Regions from separate parts of the Pseudomonas viridiflava genome, predicted to be linked through region 1. Evidence: riboswitches for the same ligand, from Rfam matches in the RefSeq annotation. Region 1 holds a riboswitch; each other region holds the start of a gene.
The links. Region 1 has a riboswitch for cobalamin ahead of CFBP1590_RS11510 (ABC transporter substrate-binding protein). Riboswitches for the same ligand answer to the same signal wherever they lie in the genome.
Positions count from the first base shown of each region.

Region 1 (7,905 bases):
TGGTCAGCGAGCGGGATCTGGGGCTGATCTTCATCAGCCACGACCTGAACATGGTGCGACATTTCTGTGACCGCGTGCTGGTGATGTATGCCGGACGCGTCGTGGAATCACTCAAGGCCGATGAGCTGGATCAGGCCTGCCATCCCTACACACAGGGCCTGCTGGCCGCACTGCCCAGTCTTGATCGCCCCCGCGCCAGCCTGCCGGTATTGCAGCGCGATCCCCTCTGGCTCACTCACTGAGAACGCTCCCATGGCAATGATTGAAGTCAATTCACTGAACCTGAGCTTCGGCACGGGCACTGCTTTGAATCAGGTGCTGCGCGACGTCAACCTGCAGGTCGAGCAGGGTCAGTCGTTCGGACTGGTCGGCGAGTCGGGGTCGGGCAAGACCACTGTGCTGCGCTGTCTGGCCGGGCAGTATCACCACTGGACAGGTGCCTTGAGCGTCGCGGGTCAGCAGGTCGGTCGCAAGCTCGACGCCAGCCACTACCGCACCGTGCAGATGGTGTTCCAGGACCCCTACGCCTCGTTACACCCGCGTCACACCATTGACGCGGCCCTCAAGGAACCGCTGAGCATCCACAAGATCGACCAGCGTGACCGACGCGTCTGCGACGTGCTGAACCGCGTCGGCCTCAACGAGAGTTTCCGCTTTCGTTATCCGCATCAACTGTCCGGTGGCCAGCGTCAGCGAGTCGCGATTGCCAGAGCGCTGATTCTGGAGCCGCGCGTATTGTTGCTGGATGAACCCACTTCGGCGCTCGACGTCTCGGTGCAGGCTGAAATCCTCAACCTGCTGGCGGACCTTCGTCAGCAGCAGGGCCTGACCTACCTGATGGTGACGCACGACCTGGGCGTGGTCGCGCACCTGTGCGACCGGGTTGCCGTCATGCAACTGGGTCAGGTCGTGGAGACGCTCGACAGCAGCCAGTTGAGCAACGATCAGGCGCAGCACGACTACTCACGACTGCTGATCCAGGCCAGTCGCGACATGGACGTACGCCCGAGCGGATGACCGCTGCAGGTCTCCTGCACACCACCGAACCCTGCTGACAGCGTGATCCCTGGCCGAATCGGCCATCGGGTCCGGCTGCCTGCGATTTGCCTCAAACACCTTTTTTCTCACTCGAACAAGAATAAAAAAATGAAAAAATCATTCGCTTTGCTCTCCCTGGCCGCCCTGTTCCCAAGCGCATGGACCCATGCCGACAGCGCCTACATCAACTATCGCCACCAATACGCAGAAAGCACCCGCATGCACGCCGACCGGGTCAAGTTCGGCACGCGGCTGGACAGCGGCTGGGGCTTTGAAGGTGAACTGAAGTACAAAACGGCGGGTGATCGCCAGGACGTCGCGTTCGACAACACCGTCGGCAACGGCCACGAACTGACGGTGAGTTATCAGCACAAGCTCAATGACAAATGGCTGCTGACCCCTTCCCTCGCACTGGAGAGCATCGAGCGCTCCACGGCCTACAAGATGGGGCTGAAGGTCGGCTACAAGGTCACCGATCAACTCACGCTTTCCGGTCGCTACCGGTATGACTCGATCAAGCTGGACCGCGACAGGGTCAACCGCGACATGCCGGACAATGAAATGAACGATCAGTCCGTCAACCGCTACGACGTCTGGGTCAACTACGCGACCAAAGGCCCCTGGTCATACGAGTACCAGTTCACCTACTTCGACGCCGACTACATCCGCTACGACAACGACAAGACCGACTACGAACAGAATGCGGCCTTCAAGTACAAATGGGACAAGAACTGGGTGCCGTTTTTCGAAGTCGGCGACATCAAGGTCAACTCCGAGGACGACAAGCGCCAGCTGAGATTGCGGGTGGGCGTGCAGTACAACTTTCTTTGAGGGCTGGCCGAGCACTGCCGCAGGTCGCCAGGACGCGGAGCGTCCCAAGAGGCATTCCCACGCTGGAGCGTGAGGAACGATCAGCGTAAGGCTGACAAAGTTGATCGTGCCGATGCTCCGCGTCGGCATGCACACCGGGACGCTCTGCGTCCCTTCGATGTCAGTCGCTGTACAGGGCCTGTGTCCTGCGCAGGCGCATGCGGCTGCCGTTGAGGTGCAGGTACATGGCCGAACGTGCGGCGTCGACGTTGCCTTCGGCGATGGCGTTGTAGATCTGCCGGTGTTCGGCATTGATGCCAGCCAGATAGGCATTTCGGTCGCTCTGGCCGGTGTAGGCCGAGTTCATGCGGGTGCGGGGAATCAGCTTGGTGCCGAGGTGTTTCATGATATCGATCAGGTAGGCATTGCCCGACGCCTTGGCAATCTTGAGGTGAAACTGAAAGTCGGCGTTGATGGTCGTTCCGGACTTCTGCGGCCCTTCCAGCAGCGCGTCGAAGGCCCGCTTGAGCTCCAGCAATGCTTCAGGACTGCGTCGTTGCGCCGCCAGACCTGCCGCTTCGACTTCAAGACTCAGACGAAACTCAAGCAGGTTCAGTACATCCGCCACCGTGACAATGGTGGCAGGCCCGACGGAAAACCCTTCCGGCGGTGGCATATCGAGCACGAAGGTCCCGACCCCATGACGCGTTTCCACCAGCCCCGCCGCCTGCATCCGCGACAACGCATCGCGCACCACCGTGCGGCTGACGCCCTCGGCCTCCATGATATTGAGTTCGGAAGGCAGCTTCTCGCCACGCTGAAGCACACCGTCACGCATGCGCTGGGCAAAGCGGTCAACCAGGGTTTCAGCCAGGCGGCGATGATTCTTTTGCGAGGAAAGCGCGTTGTCCGACATTGCAGCCTCATGTCTATCGAATACCCGAGTATAGGCTGCGATCCCCGCACAAAACACGCCCTGAGTGAGGTTATACTCAGCGCCCCGACACGGACCTGATCACCCGCCATGGAACCTACCGCATCCCCGAAAGGCCGCCGTTCCAGCCTGACCCAGCAATTGGTCGCCGAATTCGCCCGCAAAATTCGCGAAGGCGAGATCCAGAGCGGCGAAAAGCTGCCCACCGAACAGGTGATCATTCGTGAAACCGGGGTCAGTCGTACCGTTGTCCGTGAAGCCATGTCGCGCCTGCAGGCCGAAGGACTGGTCGAGACCCGGCATGGCATCGGCACCTTCGTGGTCGACGCCTCCGAGGCCAGGGCCGATCAATCGGACGAGTTGTCCATCGGCACACCTGGCGACGCCGTGGCGATCATTGAACTGCGATTGAGTCTGGAGCCCGAAGCCGCTGCGCTGGCTGCACAACGTCGCACGCCCGAGCAATTGAGCGCCATTCGTCAGGCGCTCGACGAACTGCACCGCTGCGTACGGACCGGCCAGGACACCCTGCAGGCCGATTACGAATTCCATCGCCGCATTTCCCTGTGCACCGCCAACAGTTTCTTCACCGATGTAATGAACCAGCTGGGCAGCAGCATTCTGCCGCGCACACGCGGCGGTTTCGGCAACGTCACGTCGTTGCAGATGGAAGACGATCCTCATATTCAGCAGCGCGAGCAGGAACAGATCTTCGACGCTCTGGCCCATCAGGATCGCGACGCCGCCCGCGCAGCCATGCGTCTGCACCTGATCAACAGCCTGCAACGCCTGCGTGCAAAGCCATAGCGAGCCCATCCCTTATCGTTTACCATGCCGCCCGTCGGTTTCCGAGAGGAACTAACAGGGAATTCGCCCGCCTCGCGCCACGAGCCGAAACGAAACTGCCCCCGCAACTGTAGGCATCGAGCCAGCTCCACCACTGCCACTGGGTGATCCCCGGGAAGGCCGGAGTCAGGCGATGACGTGCCAGTCAGGAGACCTGCCGACCTGAATCAATCACTAACCGGCGGGGTGTCCGGGAAGGACATCCTTGCGCCTGGCCTTAGTGCGCCGAGTGCTGCCGTTTCCGGCAGGCAGGGATGTGTTTTCCTGTTGTGCGTGCGCCCTGACACACGTTCGAATCGAGGTCGCATTCCATGTCACTGCCCCGCCTTGCCGCACTCGCTGCCAGCCTGACCCTTTCAAGCCTTGCGTTCGCCGCACCGACCCACTATCCGCTGACCCTTGAAAACTGCGGTTACTCGCTGACGTTCGAGCATGCACCGACCAAAGCAGTGACCATCGGCCAGTCGGGCACGGAGATGCTTTACGAGCTTGGCCTGGGGGACAGACTGGTCGGCACCTCCCTGTGGTTCAACGATGTATTGCCGCGCTTCAAAGAGCAGAACGACAACGTCGAGCGCCTGGCCAACAACGAACCCAGTTTTGAGGCAGTGATCGGCAAACGTCCCGAACTGGTTGCCGTGCAGCTGGAATGGATGGTCGGCAAGCAAGGCGCAGTCGGCACGCGGGAGCAGTTCCATGAACTGAAAATCCCGACCTACCTCATGCCGTCCGACTGCGAAGGCAAGGACAATCTGGTTGGCGCCGACGGCACGCGCCTCGAGGCATTTCGCATCGAGACCATCTACAAGAGCATCGAGCAACTGGCGCGAATCTTTGACGTGCAGGATCGCGGCGACAAACTGGTCGCCGATCTCAAGGCCCGTCTGAGCGCCGCAGTGGCCAACGTCAAACAGAACCACGACAAAGACGTATCAGCTGTGTTCTGGTTCTCAAGCTCCGACCTGAAAGCCGACCCTTTCGTCGCGGGTCGCAAGGGTATTCCGGACTTCATGCTCAATAATCTGGGGATGCGCAACATCGTCCAGTCCGACGAAGAGTGGCCCACTGTTGGCTGGGAAACCATCGCCAAGGCCAACCCGAGCATCCTGGTGATCGCCCGCATGGACCGTCGTCGCTTCCCGGCCGACGATTACCGCAAGAAAATCGAATTCCTCAAATCTGACCCGGTGACCCGCAACATGGACGCTGTGAAGCATGACCGCATCGTGATCATCGACGCCGAAGGCATGCAGGCCAGCCTGCGCCTGTTCACGGGCATCGAAGAGCTGTCTGCCGCCGCCAACCACTTCAACGCCACTCCATGAGATTGCCCGTCGCGCTCGGCCATGTGATCTGGGTCTCGGCAGTGCTGGTGCTGGCGATCATCGTCGGCGCTGCCATTGGCGAAACCTCGATCAGCCTGCAGGTGGTGTTTCAGGTGCTGGCCAATAAACTGTGGGCGGCGGGCTACGCGCTGGACCCCATCGATGAAGGCATCGTCTGGAACTACCGGCTGACCCGCGCCATCGTCGCCGCTGCCTGCGGTTCCGGGCTGGCCATTTGCGGCGTGGTGCTGCAGTCGCTGTTGCGCAACCCGCTGGCCGATCCTTATCTGCTGGGCATCTCAGCAGGCGCCTCGACCGGCGCAGTCATGGTCGCGATTCTGGGTTTCGGTGCCGGGGTCATTTCCATGTCGGCAGGCGCTTTTGTCGGTGCGCTGGTGGCGTTCTCTCTGGTCGCCCTGCTCGCCCACTCATCGCGAGGCAACACGGCCGCCGGGCAGATCATTCTGGCGGGCATTGCCGGCTCGCAACTGTTCAACGCGCTGACCTCGTTCCTGATCACCAAGTCGGCCAGCTCCGAACAGGCGCGCGGCATCATGTTCTGGCTACTGGGAAATCTGAGTGGCGTACGCTGGCCTTCGGTGTGGATGGCTGTTCCGGCAGCGTTGTTCGGCCTGTTGGTGTGCCTCTGGCATCGGCGCGCACTGGATGCCTTCACCTTCGGCAGTGACTCCGCCGCGTCTCTGGGAATCGCCGTACGGCGGGTGCAGATCGTGTTGATCGCCACTGCGGCACTGGTCACGGCAGTGATGGTCTCGATTGTGGGGTCCATCGGTTTTGTCGGTCTGGTAATCCCCCACGCTGTACGGATGCTCACCGGCGTGCGCCATGCCCGACTGGTGCCGCTGAGCGCCCTGAGCGGCGCGCTGTTCCTGATCGCTGCGGACATTCTTTCCCGCACGCTGATCAAGGGTCAGGCGCTGCCCATCGGGGTGATCACCGCCCTGATCGGCGCACCGGTGTTTGCGCTGATCCTCATTCAAGGGAACAGGACACGATGAACGCCTTCACTCCCGATATCGGCACCCCAGCGCTCGGTTGCAAGGGGCTTGGCTATTCGGTCCGTGGCGCAACACTGCTGCGCGAGGTGGATCTGAGCATCGCGCAAGGCGAGACGCTGGGCATCGTGGGGCCGAATGGCTCGGGCAAATCGACCCTGCTCAAGCTGTTGTCCGGCATCCACAAGCCGTCCAGCGGTCAGGTAACGATCGGCGAACGGCCTCTGTCGAGCCTGAACCGGCGCGACATTGCCCGCGCGCTGGCGGTGGTCGAGCAACAGGCAGAAACCAGCGACGCGATCACGGTACTGGATGCCGTTGAACTGGGCCGCACGCCATGGTTGTCGGCGCTGGCGCCCTGGAGCGACAACGACGACCGTATCGTTCGGCAGGCGCTGGTGGACGTGGACATGCTGCCTTTCATCAAGCGCGCCTGGCATACCCTGTCGGGCGGGGAGCGGCAACGGGTGCATATCGCACGGGCGCTGGCACAGAGGCCAGGCATCCTGTTGCTGGACGAGCCGACCAATCACCTGGATATCCAGCATCAGTTGACCATTCTCGGTCTGGTCAAGGCGTTGCCGGTGACCACGGTCATCGCCCTGCATGACCTGAATCAGGCGCTGGACTGCGACCGGGTGGCGGTCATGGAAAAGGGCCGCATGGTCGCGCTGGGCGCACCCGCCGAGGTGCTGACTCCCGAGCGGCTGCTGGAGACCTTCGGGGTGGTGGGCCGCTGGCTGACCGACCCGTTCGATGGCTCGCGGATTCTGCGTCTGCGATCGCCCTGAAACAGCCGCCTCCCCCCGCCGACAGTCAGTAAATGCCGCAGCAGCGATCAGCGCAGGTGCGCAGCGCGGCCCATGGCACTACAATGCGCGCTTTGCCCGCCGTCGGATGCCGTAGCCATGTCCCTACCCAAACACCACCTGGAATTGCTCAGCCCCGCACGGGACACGAGCATCGCCCGTGAAGCCATTCTGCATGGCGCCGACGCGGTGTACATTGGCGGGCCAAGCTTCGGCGCACGACACAACGCCTGCAACGAGGTCAGCGATATCGCCGAACTGGTCAAGTTCGCCCATCGCTACCACGCGCGCATCTTCACCACGATCAACACCATCCTGCATGACGATGAGCTGGAACCGGCCCGCAAGCTGATTCACCAGCTCTACGACGCGGGCGTGGACGCATTGATCGTGCAGGACCTCGGCGTCCTGGACATGGACATTCCGCCCATCGAGCTGCATGCCAGCACCCAGACCGACATCCGCACGCTGGGCCGGGCGAAGTTTCTCGATCAGGCCGGTTTCTCTCAGCTGGTACTGGCACGTGAGCTGAACCTGCAGGAAATCCGCGAGATCGCCGACGAAACCGACGCAGCCATCGAGTTTTTCATTCACGGCGCACTGTGTGTGGCGTTCTCCGGGCAGTGCAACATCTCCCACGCGCAGAACGGCCGCAGCGCCAACCGTGGCGACTGCTCCCAGGCCTGCCGCCTGCCGTACACCCTGAAGGATGATCAGGGTCGCGTCGTGGCCTTCGAAAAACACCTGCTGTCGATGAAAGACAACAATCAGAGCGCCAACCTGCGTGCCTTGGTCGAAGCAGGCGTGCGCTCGTTCAAGATCGAAGGACGCTACAAGGATGCGGGCTACGTCAAGAACATCACCGCGTATTACCGCCAGCGTCTGGACGATATTCTGGAAGACCGCCCAGATCTGGCGCGCGCCTCCAGCGGCCGTACTGCACACTTCTTCGTGCCGGACCCGGAAAAGACCTTCAACCGTGGCAGCACCGATTATTTCGTCAGCGACCGCAAGATCGACATCGGCGCGTTCGACACGCCGACCTTCACCGGCCTGCTGGTCGGCAACGTGGAGAAACTGGGCAAGCGCGACCTGATCGCCGTCACCCACGAGCCGCTGTCCAACGG
Region 1 is NZ_LT855380.1:2,483,551-2,491,455, reverse strand. Features, by position in the region: gene CFBP1590_RS11535 (ABC transporter ATP-binding protein) at 1-242, shown strand, start outside; gene CFBP1590_RS11530 (ABC transporter ATP-binding protein) at 253-1,017, shown strand; gene CFBP1590_RS11525 (oligogalacturonate-specific porin KdgM family protein) at 1,147-1,869, shown strand; gene CFBP1590_RS11520 (FadR/GntR family transcriptional regulator) at 2,030-2,764, opposite strand; gene CFBP1590_RS11515 (FadR/GntR family transcriptional regulator) at 2,873-3,589, shown strand; cobalamin riboswitch at 3,608-3,804, shown strand; gene CFBP1590_RS11510 (ABC transporter substrate-binding protein) at 3,940-4,953, shown strand; gene CFBP1590_RS11505 (FecCD family ABC transporter permease) at 4,950-5,972, shown strand; gene CFBP1590_RS11500 (ABC transporter ATP-binding protein) at 5,969-6,760, shown strand; gene CFBP1590_RS11495 (peptidase U32 family protein) at 6,878-7,905, shown strand, end outside.

Region 2 (7,905 bases), 870 kb from region 1:
GCGGTTCGCATGAACCGTTCGTCAGCATGAAACCGATTCAGCTGCCCCTGAGTGTGCGTCTGCGTGATGACGCCACTTTCGTCAATTACTATCCAGGCGCCAATGCCGCTGCACTCGGCTATGTCGAGCGGCTGTGCGAAGCCGACGCCGGTTGGACGGAAAGCCTCATCTATCTGTGGGGCAAGGACGGGGTAGGGCGTACGCATCTGTTGCAGGCGGCCTGCCTGCGCTTCGAGCAGATGGGTGAACCTGCGGTCTATCTGCCCTTGGCCGAAGTCATTGATGAAGGTATCGAACTGTTCGACCATCTCGAACAGTACGAGCTGGTGTGTCTGGACGACCTGCAGGCCGTGGTTGGCAAGCCGGAGTGGGAAGAAGCCCTGTTTCATCTGTTCAACCGTCTGCGTGACAGCGGACGGCGGCTGCTGATTGCGGCGTCCAAGTCGCCCCGCGAACTGCCGGTCAAGCTGCCGGACCTCAAATCCCGTCTGACCATGGCGCTGGTGTTCCAGATGCGCGGCCTGTCTGATGAGGACAAACTGCGCGCCCTGCAACTGCGTGCTTCGCGACGCGGTCTGCACCTCACCGACGAAGTCGGGCATTTCATCCTCACTCGCGGCACCCGCAGCATGAGTGCGTTGTTCGAATTGCTGGAGCGCCTCGATCAGGCGTCCCTGCAGGAGAAGCGCAAGCTGACCATTCCCTTCCTTAAAGAGACGCTGGGGTGGTAGACGACGCGCTGATCTTGCAAACGGCGGCTGCACTGCGCCACGCCAGACGAATTCTGATCATTACCGGTGCCGGACTGTCTGCGGATTCGGGATTGCCGACTTACCGAGGTATAGGCGGACTCTATAACGGCCGAACCGATGACGGCCTGCCGATTGAGGTCGCGTTGTCCGGTCCGATGCTGCGACGTGATCCCGAACTGTGCTGGAAATACATCGCTCAACTGGGCAAGGCCTGTCTGGGCGGGCAGCCCAATTCTGCGCATTACGCGATCGCTCAGTTGCAGCGCATCAAGCCCGAGTGCTGGGTGCTGACCCAGAATGTCGATGGTTATCATAGCGCTGCAGGCAGTCCGCCTGAGCGCCTGATCGAGATTCACGGTCAGATGGCGCCGCTGTTCTGTCAGTCCTGTGGCGCAGAAGATCCCCAGCTGAGTGAGCATCTGCAGCGACCGATGCCACCTTTGTGCTCAATCTGTAGTGGCGTTCTGCGACCGTCCGTCGTTCTTTTTCAGGAAATGCTCCCGGAACAGGCCCTGGAAACACTGTATGAACAACTGGCTATAGGCTATGACGCGGTGCTGACCATCGGCACCACCGCAAGCTTCCCCTATATTCATGAGCCGGTGATCAGGACCAGAGTTTCCGGGGGTTTTACGGCAGAAATCAATCCTGAGGCGACCGATCACAGCGCGCAAATGGACGTGTTTTTGAAGTGCCGGGCGGCACATGTCATGGAAAAACTCATAAGTCACATTTAGTTCGATTGAATTTGCAAATGACTTGGATAGAAGGCATAGTCTCGCCTTCTTAACAGTTCAGCCACGGTCGTGCCCATGCTAGTTGTTCGCTTCGCACCCCTCGTGCCCCTCGCACTCGTCACATTCCTGTTCGGTTGCTCGGCCAATATGCCGGTTTCTCAGCAAGAACAGGCTCAGCAAGCGCCTCGTTATCAGAACACCGTCACCGCCCAGTCCGCTGCCCGCCGCGCCGATGCCGCCGCCCTGCAGGACGAGATGGCCACTGAAGACGAACTGGCCCAGTTTGCTGACAACCAATCCTACAAACTGCCGGTTCTGGCCGACAGCATCCTTGAACGTGGCAAGGCCCTGATCGGTACGCGTTACCAGTTCGGCGGCACTTCGACCCGTTCGGGTTTCGATTGCAGCGGCTTCATCGGTTTCCTGTTCCGCGAAGAGGCTGGCATGAACCTGCCGCGCTCGACGCGTGAAATGATCAACGTCGATGCGCCTCTGGTCTCGCGCAACAACCTCAAGCCGGGTGATCTGCTGTTCTTCAGCACACGCGGCCGTGGTCGCGTCAGCCACGCAGCGATCTACGCCGGTAACGATCAGTTCATCCACTCCAGCAGCCGCCGCAGCGGTGGTGTACGCATCGACAGCCTCGATGACGCTTACTGGAGCAAGACCTTTATCGAAGCCAAGCGTCCTCTGGCAATGGCACCCGGTGCCGTAGCCGTGAAGACGCCAGCAGTTGCCACGCAGACAACGGCGATGACATCGACTACAGTCAAGACCGCAGTAAAACGCCGTAAGTAAATGAAATATGGAAAACGCAGACAGGCCGATGGCCTGTTTTCGTTTTTGAGCTTCTCGGCAGCGTAAGCCGCATCCGGATCAGGTTGTTGTGGTTATGTCGATTGCTTTGCGCCTGATGGTTATCTCTATTGCCGCGTTGCTTGGCGCCTGCGCCAGCGCACCGCCGCCTCCCCAGCCCCGGATCGTTCAGCGTCCGGTGGTAACTGCTCCCCCCCAGATTCTTTCCCAGGCCGCCGAAGATGTGCTGTTTCGCGCATTGGGGCTGGTCGGCACGCCCTATCGTTGGGGTGGCAACACGCCGGATTCGGGTTTCGATTGCAGTGGCCTGATCGGCTATGTGTACCGCGACGCTGCGGGGATTTCCCTGCCGCGCTCCACGCGTGACATGGTGGTGATGGGCGCGCCGAATGTGCGCCGTGAACAGCTGCAGTCAGGGGATCTGGTGTTCTTCGCCACCTCGGGCGGCTCGCAGGTTTCCCATGCAGGGATCTACGTCGGCGAAGGCCGCTTCGTACATGCCCCAGCGACCGGCGGCACGGTCAAACTCGACAGCCTCGACAAGCCGTATTGGCAGAAAGCCTACCTCAACGCCAAGCGCGTGATTCAGCCGTCGGACCTGGCACAGAATCGTCCTTGATCGCTGATGCCGCAAGCTTCTGCCGCTGTTGTGCAGATAACAGCGGATTGTGGGAAAAGCCACGTTCATTCAGTAAGTGGTGATCGTTCCTACGCTCTGCGTGGGAATGCCTCCCAGGACGCTCCGCGTCCGCTCTCGAATGTGGCGCAGATGTGTGCCCAAGCTCCAGCGTTTTCGACGTCATGCGCTCGACTCACTGAGTCCGCAGTCTGTGCCATTTGTGACGCAGAGCGTCACGGGCGGCATGCCCACGCGGAGCGATGGGCACGATCAGTGTGCTTGAGACCATGATCGTTCCTACGCTCTGCGTGGGAATGCCTCCCAGGACGCTCCGCGTCCGCTCTCGAATGTGGCGCAGATGTGTGCCCAAGCTCCAGCGTTTTCGACGTCATGCGCTCGGCTCACTGAGTCCGCAGTCTGTGCCATTTGTGACGCAGAGCGTCACGGGCGGCATGCCCACGCGGAGCGATGGGCACGATCAGTGTGCTTGAGACCATGATCGTTCCCATGCTCTGCGTGGGAATGCCTCTCAGGACGCTCCGCGTCCGGCTCTGAGCGTCACTGCATTATTGAGCCGCCTTCGCCGACGTCACGCGCCAGATCTTGTTGCCCACATCATCCGCCACCAGCAATCCGCCGCGATGGTCATTGACCACGCCTACCGGACGGCCCATGGCCTTTTCGTCGCTGTTGAGGAAGCCGGTCAGCACGTCGACAGGCGCGCCGTTGGGTTTGCCGCCGCTGAAGGGCACGAACACCACCTTATAACCACTGTGCGGTTTGCGGTTCCACGAACCATGCTGGCCGATGAACAGGCCTTCGTTGAACGGCGCTGCCAGCGTCTTGCCGTCGGCGAAGACCAGCCCCAGTGATGCTGTGTGCGGGCCGACCGCATAATCGGGGGCGATGGCCTTGGCGACCAGTGCCGGGTTCTGCGGTTTGACGCGCTCGTCCACGTGCTGGCCGTAGTAACTGTAAGGCCAGCCATAGAAGCCGCCGTCCTGCACCGAGGTCACGTAATCGGGCACCAGATCGCTGCCGATCTCGTCACGCTCGTTGACGGCTGTCCACAGTTTTCCAGTGGTTGGCTCCCAATCCATCCCGTTGGGGTTGCGCAGCCCCGAGGCGAAGATGCGGTGATTGCCGGTGGCAGCGTCCACTTCCCAGATCGCCGCACGGCCTTCCTCCTTGTCCATGCCGTTCTCGGCCACGTTACTGTTGGAGCCGACCGTCACGTACAGCTTGCTGCCGTCCTTGCTGGCGATGACGTTCTTGGTCCAGTGGTGATTCAGCGTGCCGCCCGGCAGGTCGACCACTTTGGTCGGCTGGGCGCTGATCGAGGTCTGGCCGTTTTCATACGGGAAACTGATCAGGCGGTCGGTGTCGGCCACGTACAGCTTGTTGCCCACCAGCGTCATGCCGAACGGCGAATTGAGGTTCTGCAGAAAGACGCTGCGGGTTTCGGCCACGCCGTCGTTGTTCGTGTCGCGCAGCAGGGTAATGCGGTTGGCGCTCGGTACGCCCGCACCGGCGCGGCCCATGACCTTCTCCATGACCCAGCCACGGATGCCTTTGCCGTCATCCGGCTTGGCCGGTGAGTTGGTTTCCGCGACCAGTACGTCGCCGTTGGGCAGCACGTACAGCCAGCGCGGGTGATCCAGATGTTCAGCGAAGGCGCCAACCTGGATGCCTGGCGCGGCCACCGGTTTTGCGTCCTTTTCCCAGCCGATGGCCGGGGCGATGTTGACCGTCGGAATCAGCGTCTTGTTCGGCTCCGGCAGTTTTGGAGAAGGCCCTGTTCCATCCGAGACCTGCAAGGTCGAAGACTCGCCGCACGCCGCGAGGCCGCCTGCGAGCAGAAGCAGTACAGCGTACTGTGGTCTGATTTTGAACATCGTGAATCTCCATCGACAAAGGCTTGGTCCAGTAAGGGATAGAGACACCCTGACCGCCGAGGTTCAATTGCGAGCCACCATCCGGCGGCGTCATGCAAGTGAATGGCCTTTATGCCCTGTGTACTGCGGTGTCGATTGACGCTCCACCCCCAACCCTCTACCCTTCGCGGTTTGTTTCAGGTGCTCTGCAATCCTCCCGATTGGCAGGGTGAAACAGGGAAGCCGGTGAGGGTCTGACGATCCGATTCCGGCGCTGCCCCCGCAACGGTAAATGAGTCAAGGCTGTGCATCGTGCCACTGCGTTTCGACGCGGGAAGGCGTGCAGCCCGGATGACCCGCTCATGAGCCCGGAGACCGGCCTGAAATACTCAATTGCATCACGGAGGGTGATGCTCTGTGCAGGGCGTTGCCGTGCTGTTCAGTGCTGTCCTTCCGTCTGCTTTCGCGACCCCCCGAGCGGAGAGCCGAGATGAACGAATCCCCCGAACGCGACGAACGCCATCTGGCGCGCATGCAGCGCAAGAAAGCCGTGATGGACGAACGTATCGCCAGCTCGCCCAATGAATGCGGCCTGTTGCTGGTGTTGTCCGGCAATGGCAAGGGCAAGAGCAGCTCGGCGTTCGGCATGCTTGCGCGGGCCATGGGCCATGGCATGCAGTGCGGCGTGGTGCAGTTCATCAAGGGGCGCAACAGCACAGGCGAGGAAATGTTTTTCCGCCGCTTCCCCGAGCAGGTGCGCTATCACGTGATGGGCGAGGGCTTCACTTGGGAAACCCAGGATCGTCAGCGCGATATCGCGGCCGCCGAGGCTGCCTGGGCCGTGAGTCTGGAAATGCTGCGCGACCCGGCTATCGGTCTGGTGGTGCTCGACGAACTGAACATCGCTCTCAAGCACGGCTATCTGGACCTTGAGCAGGTTTTGACCGATCTGCAGGCCCGTCCGCCCATGCAGCATGTGGTGGTGACCGGCCGTGGCGCAAAACCCGAATTGATCGACCTCGCGGATACCGTCTCGGATATCGGCGTGGTCAAACATGCATTCCAGTCCGGCATCCGGGCGCAGAAAGGTATCGAACTGTGAGCCATTCCGTTATGAGCATCCGGTCATGAGAAGCCCCAGGGATTGCCCGGCAGTACTGATCGCTGCACCGGCCTCCGGTCAGGGCAAGACCACCGTCACCGCAGCACTGGCACGCCTGCACCGTAATCAGGGGCGCAAGGTACGGGTCTTCAAGTGTGGCCCGGACTTTCTCGATCCGATGATTCTCGAGCGGGCGAGCGGGGCGCCGGTGTTTCAGCTGGACCTGTGGATGGTCGGCGCCGACGAGAGCCGTCGCCTTCTGTGGGAAGCCGCCGAAGACGCGGACCTGATCCTGATCGAAGGCGTGATGGGCTTGTTCGACGGCACGCCGTCCAGTGCTGATCTGGCGCGCCACTTCGGCGTACCGGTCCTCGGCGTGATTGACGGCACGGCGATGGCCCAGACCTTCGGTGCTCTGGCGCTGGGGCTGGCGCGCTATCAGCCTGACCTGCCGTTTGCCGGCGTGCTGGCCAACCGCGTGGGCACCGTGCGTCATGCGCAGTTGCTGGAAAACAGCCTGACCGAAGGCCTGCGCTGGTATGGCGCGCTGTCTCGTGAAACCGGCTTCGAACTGCCCAGTCGCCATTTGGGGCTGGTGCAGGCCGACGAACTCAACGACCTGGACCTGCGTCTGGACATGGCCGCTGCGGCCCTGGCCACCACCTGCGAGGTGGCCTTGCCGCCTGCGGTCACGTTCACTGCGCCAGAACCGGTTCATGTCGAGCGCTGGCTGGACGGGGTGCGGATTGCCGTGGCTCGCGATGGAGCGTTTGCGTTCACCTACGGCGCGAGTCTCGATCTGCTGCGCAACATGGGCGCGGAACTGAGCTTCTTCTCACCGATCCGCGACAGCCATCTGCCTGAAGCAGACAGCCTGTACTTGCCCGGCGGCTATCCCGAGTTGCATCACGTCGAACTGTCTGCCAACACCACGATGCTGGCCGACATCCGCGCGCACCATGCGGCCGGCAAACCCACGCTGGCCGAATGCGGCGGCATGCTGTATCTGCTGGAAGCCCTGACCGATGTTGAAGGCGTGCGCGCTGAACTGGTTGGCCTGCTGGCGGGCGAAGCGGCCATGCAGAAACGGCTGGCGGCGCTGGCGTTGCAGGCGGTCGAGATGCCGGAAGGCGAGTTGCGCGGTCACACCTATCACCATTCGCTGACCACCACCGAACTGCAGCCGATTGGCCGAGGCGTCAGCCCCAACGGCGGGCGCGGGGCGGAAGCGGTTTATCGCGAGGGTCGCCTGACTGCTTCCTACATCCATTTCTATTTTCCGTCCTGTCCCCAGGCGATTGCGGCCCTGTTCAAGCCATGACCGAACATGCGTTCAATGATGAAGAGCGGGCAGCGGTGTACCGCGCCATTGCCGAGCGCCGCGACATGCGGCACTTCGTCGGTGGCAGCGTGGCGCCCGAACTGCTCGCCCGTTTGCTGGAGGCTGCACACCAGGCACCCAGCGTTGGCCTGATGCAGCCCTGGCGGTTCATTCGGATCAGCGACCCGGCGCTGCGCGTCAGGATGCAGGCGCAGGTCGAAGAAGAGCGGGTCCGCACGGCCGAGGCACTGGGCGAGCGGACCGACGAGTTCATGAAGCTTAAGGTCGAAGGCATCAACGACTGCGCCGAGGTGCTGGTTGCCGCGCTGATGGAAGGTCGCGAGCAGCACATCTTTGGTCGTCGCACCCTGCCGGAAATGGACATGGCGTCGTTGTCCTGCGCGATTCAGAACCTGTGGCTGGCTGCACGCGCCGAAGGGCTGGGCATGGGCTGGGTGTCGCTGTTCGACCCTGACGCACTGGCCGATCTGTTGGCGATGCCGGAAGGCGCAAAGCCGCTGGCGATTCTCTGCCTGGGCCCGGTAAAGGAATTCTATCCCGCACCCATGCTGGTGCTGGAAGGCTGGGCGCAGGCGCGTCCGCTGAGTGAACTGCTGTATGAGAATCAATGGGGAGTGAGTCAATGAGTGTGGCGCTGTTGAGCGTGGCCGGAGTTGCGCTGGA
Region 2 is NZ_LT855380.1:1,612,513-1,620,417, forward strand. Features, by position in the region: gene hda (DnaA regulatory inactivator Hda) at 27-731, shown strand; gene CFBP1590_RS07640 (NAD-dependent deacylase) at 725-1,489, shown strand; gene CFBP1590_RS07645 (C40 family peptidase) at 1,565-2,287, shown strand; gene CFBP1590_RS07650 (C40 family peptidase) at 2,382-2,924, shown strand; gene CFBP1590_RS07655 (PQQ-dependent sugar dehydrogenase) at 3,491-4,819, opposite strand; cobalamin riboswitch at 4,981-5,196, shown strand; gene cobO (cob(I)yrinic acid a,c-diamide adenosyltransferase) at 5,289-5,900, shown strand; gene CFBP1590_RS07665 (cobyrinic acid a,c-diamide synthase CobB) at 5,926-7,221, shown strand; gene bluB (5,6-dimethylbenzimidazole synthase) at 7,218-7,868, shown strand; gene cbiB (adenosylcobinamide-phosphate synthase CbiB) at 7,865-7,905, shown strand, end outside.
Region 2: it holds a riboswitch for cobalamin, as region 1 does, so the genes downstream of both, cobO (cob(I)yrinic acid a,c-diamide adenosyltransferase) here and CFBP1590_RS11510 (ABC transporter substrate-binding protein) in region 1, are expected to answer to the same signal.

Region 3 (7,905 bases), 880 kb from region 1:
AAGCAGGGCAGGCACATCGGCGATGTCGTGTACCAGCAATACCTGCCAGCCGCTTAGTTCGAAAATCAGGTGATCGGCAATGTCGTTCGCCCAGGACGAATCCACGTCGTTATTGCCACGCACAATGTGCAACGGCGCGATTGCCTCGAGTTGCTCGACGATCTCTGCGCTGCCAATGTCTCCGGCGTGGATGATCTGCTTGCAACCTTGGAGCGCGTTGATCGCTTCCGGGCGGAGCAAACCGTGGGTGTCGGAAATGATGCCGATTTTCATGAGGGCCTCTTGGCGGGAGCTGAACCATTGGGACAGCTTTAATCGGCAAGCGTGCCTGTGAGTTGGCACTGCCACGACTTCATGCCGTCATCCCAAATGAGCGCTTGCGTGATAATTTTCAAAAGCGTACCGTAAGGTTCACTTATGAAGAGGGTCGCATCATGTTAGCCACTTCGAAAACGCGTCTGCTTCACGAGCCGATCAAGCCTGTCATCGGCACCCGGATTCTCAATACCAAAGAGGAGCTACTGAGCGGCGAGCTTGCGGACGAGATCCGCGGTTTGCTGGAGCAGCGGGGCGTGCTGGTTTTTCCGCGAATCGGTTTCAGCGATGCCGAGCAGATCGCGTTCACCCGCACGTTGGGCGCGTTTTCGGCAGAAGCCAGCGACGGTCAGAATGTCACCAAAATTACGCTGGATGCCAAGGTGAACCCGGCGGGTGCCGAGTTTCTGAAGGGTTCGCTTTATTGGCACATCGACGGCACCAGCAGTGATGTGCCCATCCTGGCCTCGCTTCTGGCCTGCAAGGTGACGGCGACCTGGGGTGGCAATACCGGGTTTTGCAATACGTATGCGGCTTATGAGGCGCTGTCTTCGGCGGACAAGCTGCGCTATGCCGGCATGCGTGTCGTGCACGCGCCCTGGTCGTCGCTGTTTTACTACAATCCTGAGCCGAGTCTGGCGACGTTCAAGGTCATGCAGGCCATTGGCGAGAAAGAACTGCCGCTGGTGTGGACGCATCGCTCAGGTCGCAAATCGCTGATTCTGGGCTGCACGGCGCAGCAGGTGGCAGGCGTCAGCCGGGCCGAGAGCGCACGTATTCTGGTCGAATTGCGGGAGTGGGCGACGGGTGATTCGTTCAGCTACAGCCACGAATGGCAGGTGGGTGATCTGGTGATCTGGGACAACACGGGCACCCTGCATCGTGCCGAGGCGTATGACCCGGAATGCGGGCGTTTGATGCATCGCACCAAGCTGCAAGGCGAGGAACCGTTTGAATGAGCCCCGACTGTGATGTTGTTCGAAAACAGACTCATGTGTACATTTACGCATTGACTCACACCATGCGTTCACATGTTCGCGACATTCGAGCGCTTACGCTCGGTCAGTCATCGGTGTAACGGGCCGTCATCAGTCGGCTGGAGGAGAGATCTATGCCCGGATCCATGCGCGGTACCAAGGAACCCATCGCGGGTGTGTTCGTATTGCTGTTGCTGGCTGCCGGAAGTTGGGCGGCGCAAGAGCCGTTTCCCCACTTTGGCAGCGATATCACGCCTGATTCGCAGGTGAATGAAAAGGTCCGTACACAGCCGGTCCAGTCACGTCAGCCGCCACCGGACGATCTGCGTCGTTTCAGTGACGCCGGATCCACGCCTGACTATTTCCATGCCGTTGCCAGCGCCCGCTGTTCGCCGAGCTCTGCCGCTAAGGTCTGAACAGATGGGCATGACCTGCCCGATATAATGATGAATCGCTGAACGTATCGTTTGCCAGCACGCGTCCTACCAGTATCAACGCGGTGCGCCGGAACCCCTTGGCCTGCACCTTTTCTTCGATGTCCGCCAGCGTGCCCTGTACCCAGTCCTGATCCGGCCAGCTTGCGCGATGCACCACGGCAATCGGGCAGTCCGCGCCGTAATGCGGTATGAGCTCTTCGATGATCCGGTGCAGATTGTTGACCCCCAGATGAATCGCCATCGTGGCCCGATGCTGAGCAAGGCTTGCCAATTCTTCGCCGGGCGGCATTGAGGTCTTGTCGGCGTAGCGGGTCAGAATCACGCTTTGCGAGATGTCCGGCAGGGTCAGCTCTGTGCCGAGCAACGCCGCACAAGCCGCCGTTGCCGTAACGCCTGGGATGATTTCAAAGGGAATGCCCAACTCGCGCAAATGACGGATCTGCTCGCCGATGGCGCCATACAGGCTTGGATCACCCGAATGCACGCGTGCCACGTCCTGGCCTTGCGCATGAGCGGTCTTGATCAGGTCGATGATCTGTTCCAGGTGCAGTTCGGCGCTATTGACCACCTGCACGGCCTGATTGCCCTCCAGCACCGCGACGGGCACCAGCGAGCCTGCGTAGATGATGACCGGGCAGCTGCGAATCAGGCGCTGGCCCTTGACGGTGATCAGCTCCGGGTCGCCGGGGCCTGCACCGATGAAAAAAACGGTCAAGGGAATCTCCTGAAATGAGTCATTGCCGGGATTATCCGCCGGTTGCGGGGCTGGTTGCCAAGGCAAATGTGGCGTGGGTGCTTTTCTGGCGTTCGATCACCAGTCCGGCAGTGCCATCACCCAATTGCGCCGCAAGGGCCAGCGCCGAACCTTCGGCGACGCCGTGACAGCCGGTGTGTTGCAGCACATTCGCCGAGCGATGGGTGAGGTGAAGATCCCAGTACACCAATTGCGCCGCGTTGAAGAACACCAGTGGCACGGCCAGTTGCCGCGCCAGCGCCAGCAGGCCGGGCTCTTCGCTTTTCAGGTCGATGGAGGCCAGCGCGGTGATGTCGCTCATGTCGAGTCCATGCGCATCGAGGTGGCGCTCCAGCAGTTCATGCAACTGCAGGGCAGAGCAACCGCGCCGACACCCCAGGCCCGCGACAATGACTGAAGCGGGCAGGGCGTTCGTCTGCTCAGGCCGGGTACGGTTCGGCATGCTGCAGATCGGCGTTGTTGCGGCGGAACAGCCAGGCGCTGATCAGGCCCAATGCTACCCAGAACACGGCATTGGTCAGCAGCGAAGCGATGATGAACTGCGATTCAAGTGCTTCAGGCGCGAGACTTTCATGAACCAGCGGCTGCGGTGCGCCAATCACATGAGGCGCAACCAGAATGGCAACGCCCAGCACTTTGAGCAGCAGGTTCTGACCGAAGATCAGCAGCGCGAGGCCAGCAGCGGTAGAGGCCGCGGTGCCAATCCACCAGAACTGACGCTGACCGAGTTCGGCCGCTGCGGTGCCCGGCAGTTCCGGTGGCAGGCCCAGGGTCGGAGCCAGCACGAAGACGGCGAAACCGGCCAGTCCCCATCCGGCGCCCTGAAGCGGGCTGCCCGGTGCGCGCAAGGTGTAAAGCCCGGCTAGCATCAGCGCAAAACCAACCGCGACCACCAGATTGCCACCGGTAGTAGACAGCACGCGCTGCCAGCCGTTTTCCGGTTCCCAGGCGGCTTCGTCATGTTCGTGACTGTGCTCGGCCGCAACGCCGCCAGCCTGTTCATGCACATGTTCGGCGGGTGCGTTTTCGTAGGTCTCGGCCTGTTGGATCAACGGGACGACCCATAAGCTTTGCAACAGGGTCAGCAGCAGCGCTGCGAGCAGGCCGGTGAAGCCTGCGGTGGAGGCGATTCGCTTGAACATTGTGTTGTCCTCAATGACAAGGGAAGGCGGCGCTGTGGCGGGTGTCGTGTGCCGCGTTGTGCACGGCGGCGATGTGCGAGAACCCGGCAAAGTACACCAGGCACGCGCCCAGCAGAGCGGCACTGATGGCGGCGGTGAGACGTTGCGTGCGGGTGGAGCTGGCTGCGGCCGAATGGCTGCTGCTGATGGTCGTCATGGCGTTCCCTCTGGAGACGTTGGGCGAAAGCGGGCCATGCGCACAGATACCCGCTGACGAACGTCAGAGGTTTCAATGGCGCCCGCCCACCGCGGGTGTGTCATTTACAAACGTAGCGGGCCGGTCTCCGGGCTCGCGAGGGGACGTGACAGCACTGTCCGTCCTTCAAAGTCACCTTCCCATGCCTGAGCACAGTGGATCTGACTTCCTCTCGCTTACCGTTGCGGGGGCAGCACCGGACTTGCTCAGCGATCTGAGCGCACCGGTTTCCCGTTTCACCCCGTGAGGGGCACCCGTAACAAGGTGCACAGGAGACCACGCGTGGCGGGGGATCGTCAATCTCAGCGATTGACCTGCCAGCGGTCACTGCGTAGCCTTGCCGGTTCGAGGTTCTTCGCTTGCAGCCCAGTGCGCAAGCGCAGCTAAGACGGGAATGCGGTCAATGCCGCAGCTGCCCCCGCAACTGTAAACGGTCATGTTCATCGCACAGCCACTGCCCAGGCGGGAAGGCGCGATGAGCGCGCGTTGGCAAGGCCCGAAAGCCTGCAATGCGCTGCCGTAAGCCAGGAGACCTGCCTCGAACCGGGCCAAGGCCTGCGAATTCTCACTACAACCGGGCGGGGTGATCCGGTGGCGATCTGATCCGCGTGCGTCGCACGTGGCTCTCGTCCTGTTTGCCCGCCGCATTGCCACAAGGGCATCTGATGAAAACACTGGCCAAGCTTCCCGTCACCATCGTCACCGGCTTCCTGGGCTCGGGCAAGACCACCCTGTTGCGGCACATGCTCGATAACGCCGAAGGGCGTCGCATTGCCGTGATCGTCAACGAATTCGGCGAGCTGGGTATCGACGGCGAAATCCTCAAGCAGTGCACCATCGGTTGTACCGAAGAGGAAGCCAACGGTCGTGTCTACGAGCTGGCCAACGGCTGCCTTTGCTGTACCGTTCAGGAAGAATTCTTCCCGGTGATGCGCGAGCTGGTTGCCCGTCGCGGCGATCTGGATCACATCCTGATCGAAACCAGCGGTCTGGCACTGCCAAAGCCCTTGGTTCAAGCCTTCCAGTGGCCGGAAATCCGCAACGCCTGCACGGTCGACGCGGTCATTACTGTCGTCGACAGCCCGGCAGTACTGGCGGGTACTTTTGCGGCCTTCCCGGATCAGGTCGATGCCCAGCGCAAGCTGGACCCGAACCTGGACCACGAGTCGCCGCTGCATGAGCTGTTCGCCGATCAACTGGCCAGTGCCGATCTGGTGATCCTCAACAAGGCCGACATGATCGACGCTGACGGTCTGGCCAGGGTTCGCGCCGAAGTCGCCGAAGAGTTGCCGCCTGCCGTCAAGGTGATCGAGGCCAGCAGTGGCCGTCTGCCGATCAGCGTCTTGCTGGGTGTCGGTGCCGAATCCGAAGTCCACATCGACGGTCGCAAGACGCACCATGACCATCACGACGGTGAAGACGATGATCACGATCACGACGCCTTCGATTCGATCTCCATCAAGCTGCCACAGGCCGATGAAGCAGTATTGCTCAAGGCGCTGACCCAACTGGTCGTGCAGCACGGCATCCTGCGGGTCAAAGGCTTCGCGGCGATTCCCGGCAAGCCGATGCGCCTGCTGATCCAGGGCGTGGGCACACGTTTCGACAAGCATTTCGACCGTGCCTGGCGCACCGACGAAGAGCGCCTGACCAATCTGGTGCTGATCGGCCAGGAACTGGACGCCGCCGCGCTGGAAGCTCAACTCAACGCTGCGATCGCAGGCTGACCCATGCACCTGCTGAGAACCCAGCCCGGCGGTTTTGTACCCGACGACAGCATCGCTGACCTGGGGCAGACCCCGGCCGATCTGGTGATTCTCTGCAGCGGCGATTCGAGCCTCGCGCTGCTCGCCGAAGCGGCCCGGCAGTTGCCGGAGGACTACCCCAGCCTGCGTCTGGCCAACCCGATGCAGGTGCAGAATCACGCGTCGGTCGACCTGTACGTCGACGACGTGCTGCGCTACGCCAAGGTCATCCTGCTGTCGTTGCATGGCGGCATCGGCTACTGGCGCTACGGCGTCGAGCGGTTGATGGAGCTGGCCGCGCAGGGCGTCACGGTGATTATGGTGCCGGGGTGTGACCGGCATGATCCGGAGCTGATCGACCTGAGCACCGTTGCAGCAACCGACTGCAACCGCCTTTGGCAGTTCCTGCGTCAGGGCGGTCTGCAGAATGCGCTGGATCTTTATAGCTGCATCGCCAGCACGTGGCTGGCGCGCGATTATTCATGGGCCGAACCCCAGCCGCTGCCACGCACCGCTATTTATCATCCGAAGCGGGCAACTGCCGGATTGGCTGACTGGCGGGCTGACTGGCGCAACGATCAGCCTGTTGCAGCGCTGCTGTTCTATCGTTCGCACCTGCAGGCCGCCAACACCGGGTTCATCGACGAGTTCTGCGAGCGACTGCAGGCGCAGGGCCTCAACCCTTTGCCGATCGCCGTCGCCAGCCTAAAGGAGGCTGGCTGCTTCACGCAGGTAGAAGACTGGCTGGATGAGGCCGGCGTCGAGCTGATCCTCAACACCACCGGCTTTGCCCAGTCGAGCCCGGAAGCGCCGCATTTGCGACCGTTTCGGCGCGATGTTCCGGTGATCCAGGCCATTTGTGCGCAAGACAACGAGCCTGCCTGGAGTGCCAGCGCACAAGGCCTGGGTGCCCGCGATCTGGCAATGCACATCGCCTTGCCGGAACTGGACGGACGCATCATCAGTCGCCCCATCAGTTTCAAGGACCTGGCATGGCGCAGCGAGCGCAGTCAGTCCGATGTGGTCTGCTATCGGGCGCATCCCGAGCGCATGGACTTCGTTGCCCAACTGGCACGACGCTGGATTCTGCTGGCGCGCCTGCCCAACGCCGACAAGCGTGTGGCGCTGATTCTCGCCAACTACCCGACCCGCGATGGCCGAATCGGCAACGGCGTCGGGCTGGACACGCCCGCCGCCGCGCTGAATATCCTGCGCGCCATGCAGGCCGAGGGCTATCCGCTGGCCGGGCTGCCTGACAGCGGCACCGAACTCATTCATCAATTGCTCGGCGGCGTGACCAACGATCTGGACAGCATCGACCAGCGTCCATGTCAGCAGAGCATGGCGCTGGATGAGTACCTCGAAGCCTTCAATGCTTTGCCGCAGGCCAACCGTGACGCGGTGAACGCCCGCTGGGGCGCGCCGGATGCCGATCCCATGTTTCGCAGTGGCCGGATGATGATCGCAGGCCTGCGCTTTGGTCTGACCTTCGTCGGCATCCAGCCGGCCCGTGGCTATCAGGTCGATCCGAGTGCGGTCTATCACGACCCGGATCTGGTGCCGCCGCATGGCTACCTCGCGTTCTACTTCTGGCTGCGCAAGGCCTACGGCGCACACGCAGTGGTGCACGTCGGCAAGCACGGCAATCTGGAGTGGCTGCCCGGCAAGGGCGTCGGCCTGTCCGAGAATTGCTGGCCGGATGCTGTGCTGGGCCCGATGCCGAACATCTATCCGTTCATCGTCAACGATCCGGGCGAGGGTGCACAGGCCAAGCGTCGTACGCAGGCCGTGATTATCGACCATTTGATGCCGCCGCTGACCCGCGCCGAAACCTATGGCCCGTTGCGCAATCTGGAGCTGCTGGCGGACGAGTATTACGAAGCGCAGCTGCTTGATCCTCGCCGCGCCCGCGAGCTGCAGCGTGACATTCTGAATCTGGTTCGCGAAACGCAGATCGACCGTGAGCTGGCGCTGGACGAGACGACCGACAGCGACGCCGACGCAGCAATCTGGCTGCCGCGTCTGGACACCTATCTCTGTGATTTGAAGGAGTCGCAGATCCGCGATGGCCTGCATATCTTTGGTCAGTCACCTGAAGGACGTTTACGCACCGACACGCTGCTGGCCCTGTTGCGTATTCCCCGTGGCGATGGCCGTGGTGCTCAGTCGAGTCTGTTGCGGGCCTTGAGCAAGGCATTCGATCTGGGCTTCGACCCACTGGACTGCGAACTTGCCGAACCCTGGCAAGGGCCGCGTCCGACCGGGTTGCTGGGCTTGAGCACTGACCCGTGGCGCACGGC
Region 3 is NZ_LT855380.1:3,361,051-3,368,955, reverse strand. Features, by position in the region: gene CFBP1590_RS15110 (metallophosphoesterase family protein) at 1-273, opposite strand, end outside; gene CFBP1590_RS15105 (TauD/TfdA dioxygenase family protein) at 435-1,274, shown strand; gene CFBP1590_RS15100 (hypothetical protein) at 1,439-1,708, shown strand; gene cobM (precorrin-4 C(11)-methyltransferase) at 1,698-2,444, opposite strand; gene CFBP1590_RS15090 (cobalamin biosynthesis protein) at 2,476-2,925, opposite strand; gene CFBP1590_RS15085 (CbtA family protein) at 2,903-3,625, opposite strand; gene CFBP1590_RS15080 (CbtB domain-containing protein) at 3,636-3,821, opposite strand; cobalamin riboswitch at 3,923-4,133, opposite strand; cobalamin riboswitch at 4,192-4,415, shown strand; gene cobW (cobalamin biosynthesis protein CobW) at 4,526-5,587, shown strand; gene cobN (cobaltochelatase subunit CobN) at 5,591-7,905, shown strand, end outside.
Region 3: it holds a riboswitch for cobalamin, as region 1 does, so the genes downstream of both, cobW (cobalamin biosynthesis protein CobW) here and CFBP1590_RS11510 (ABC transporter substrate-binding protein) in region 1, are expected to answer to the same signal.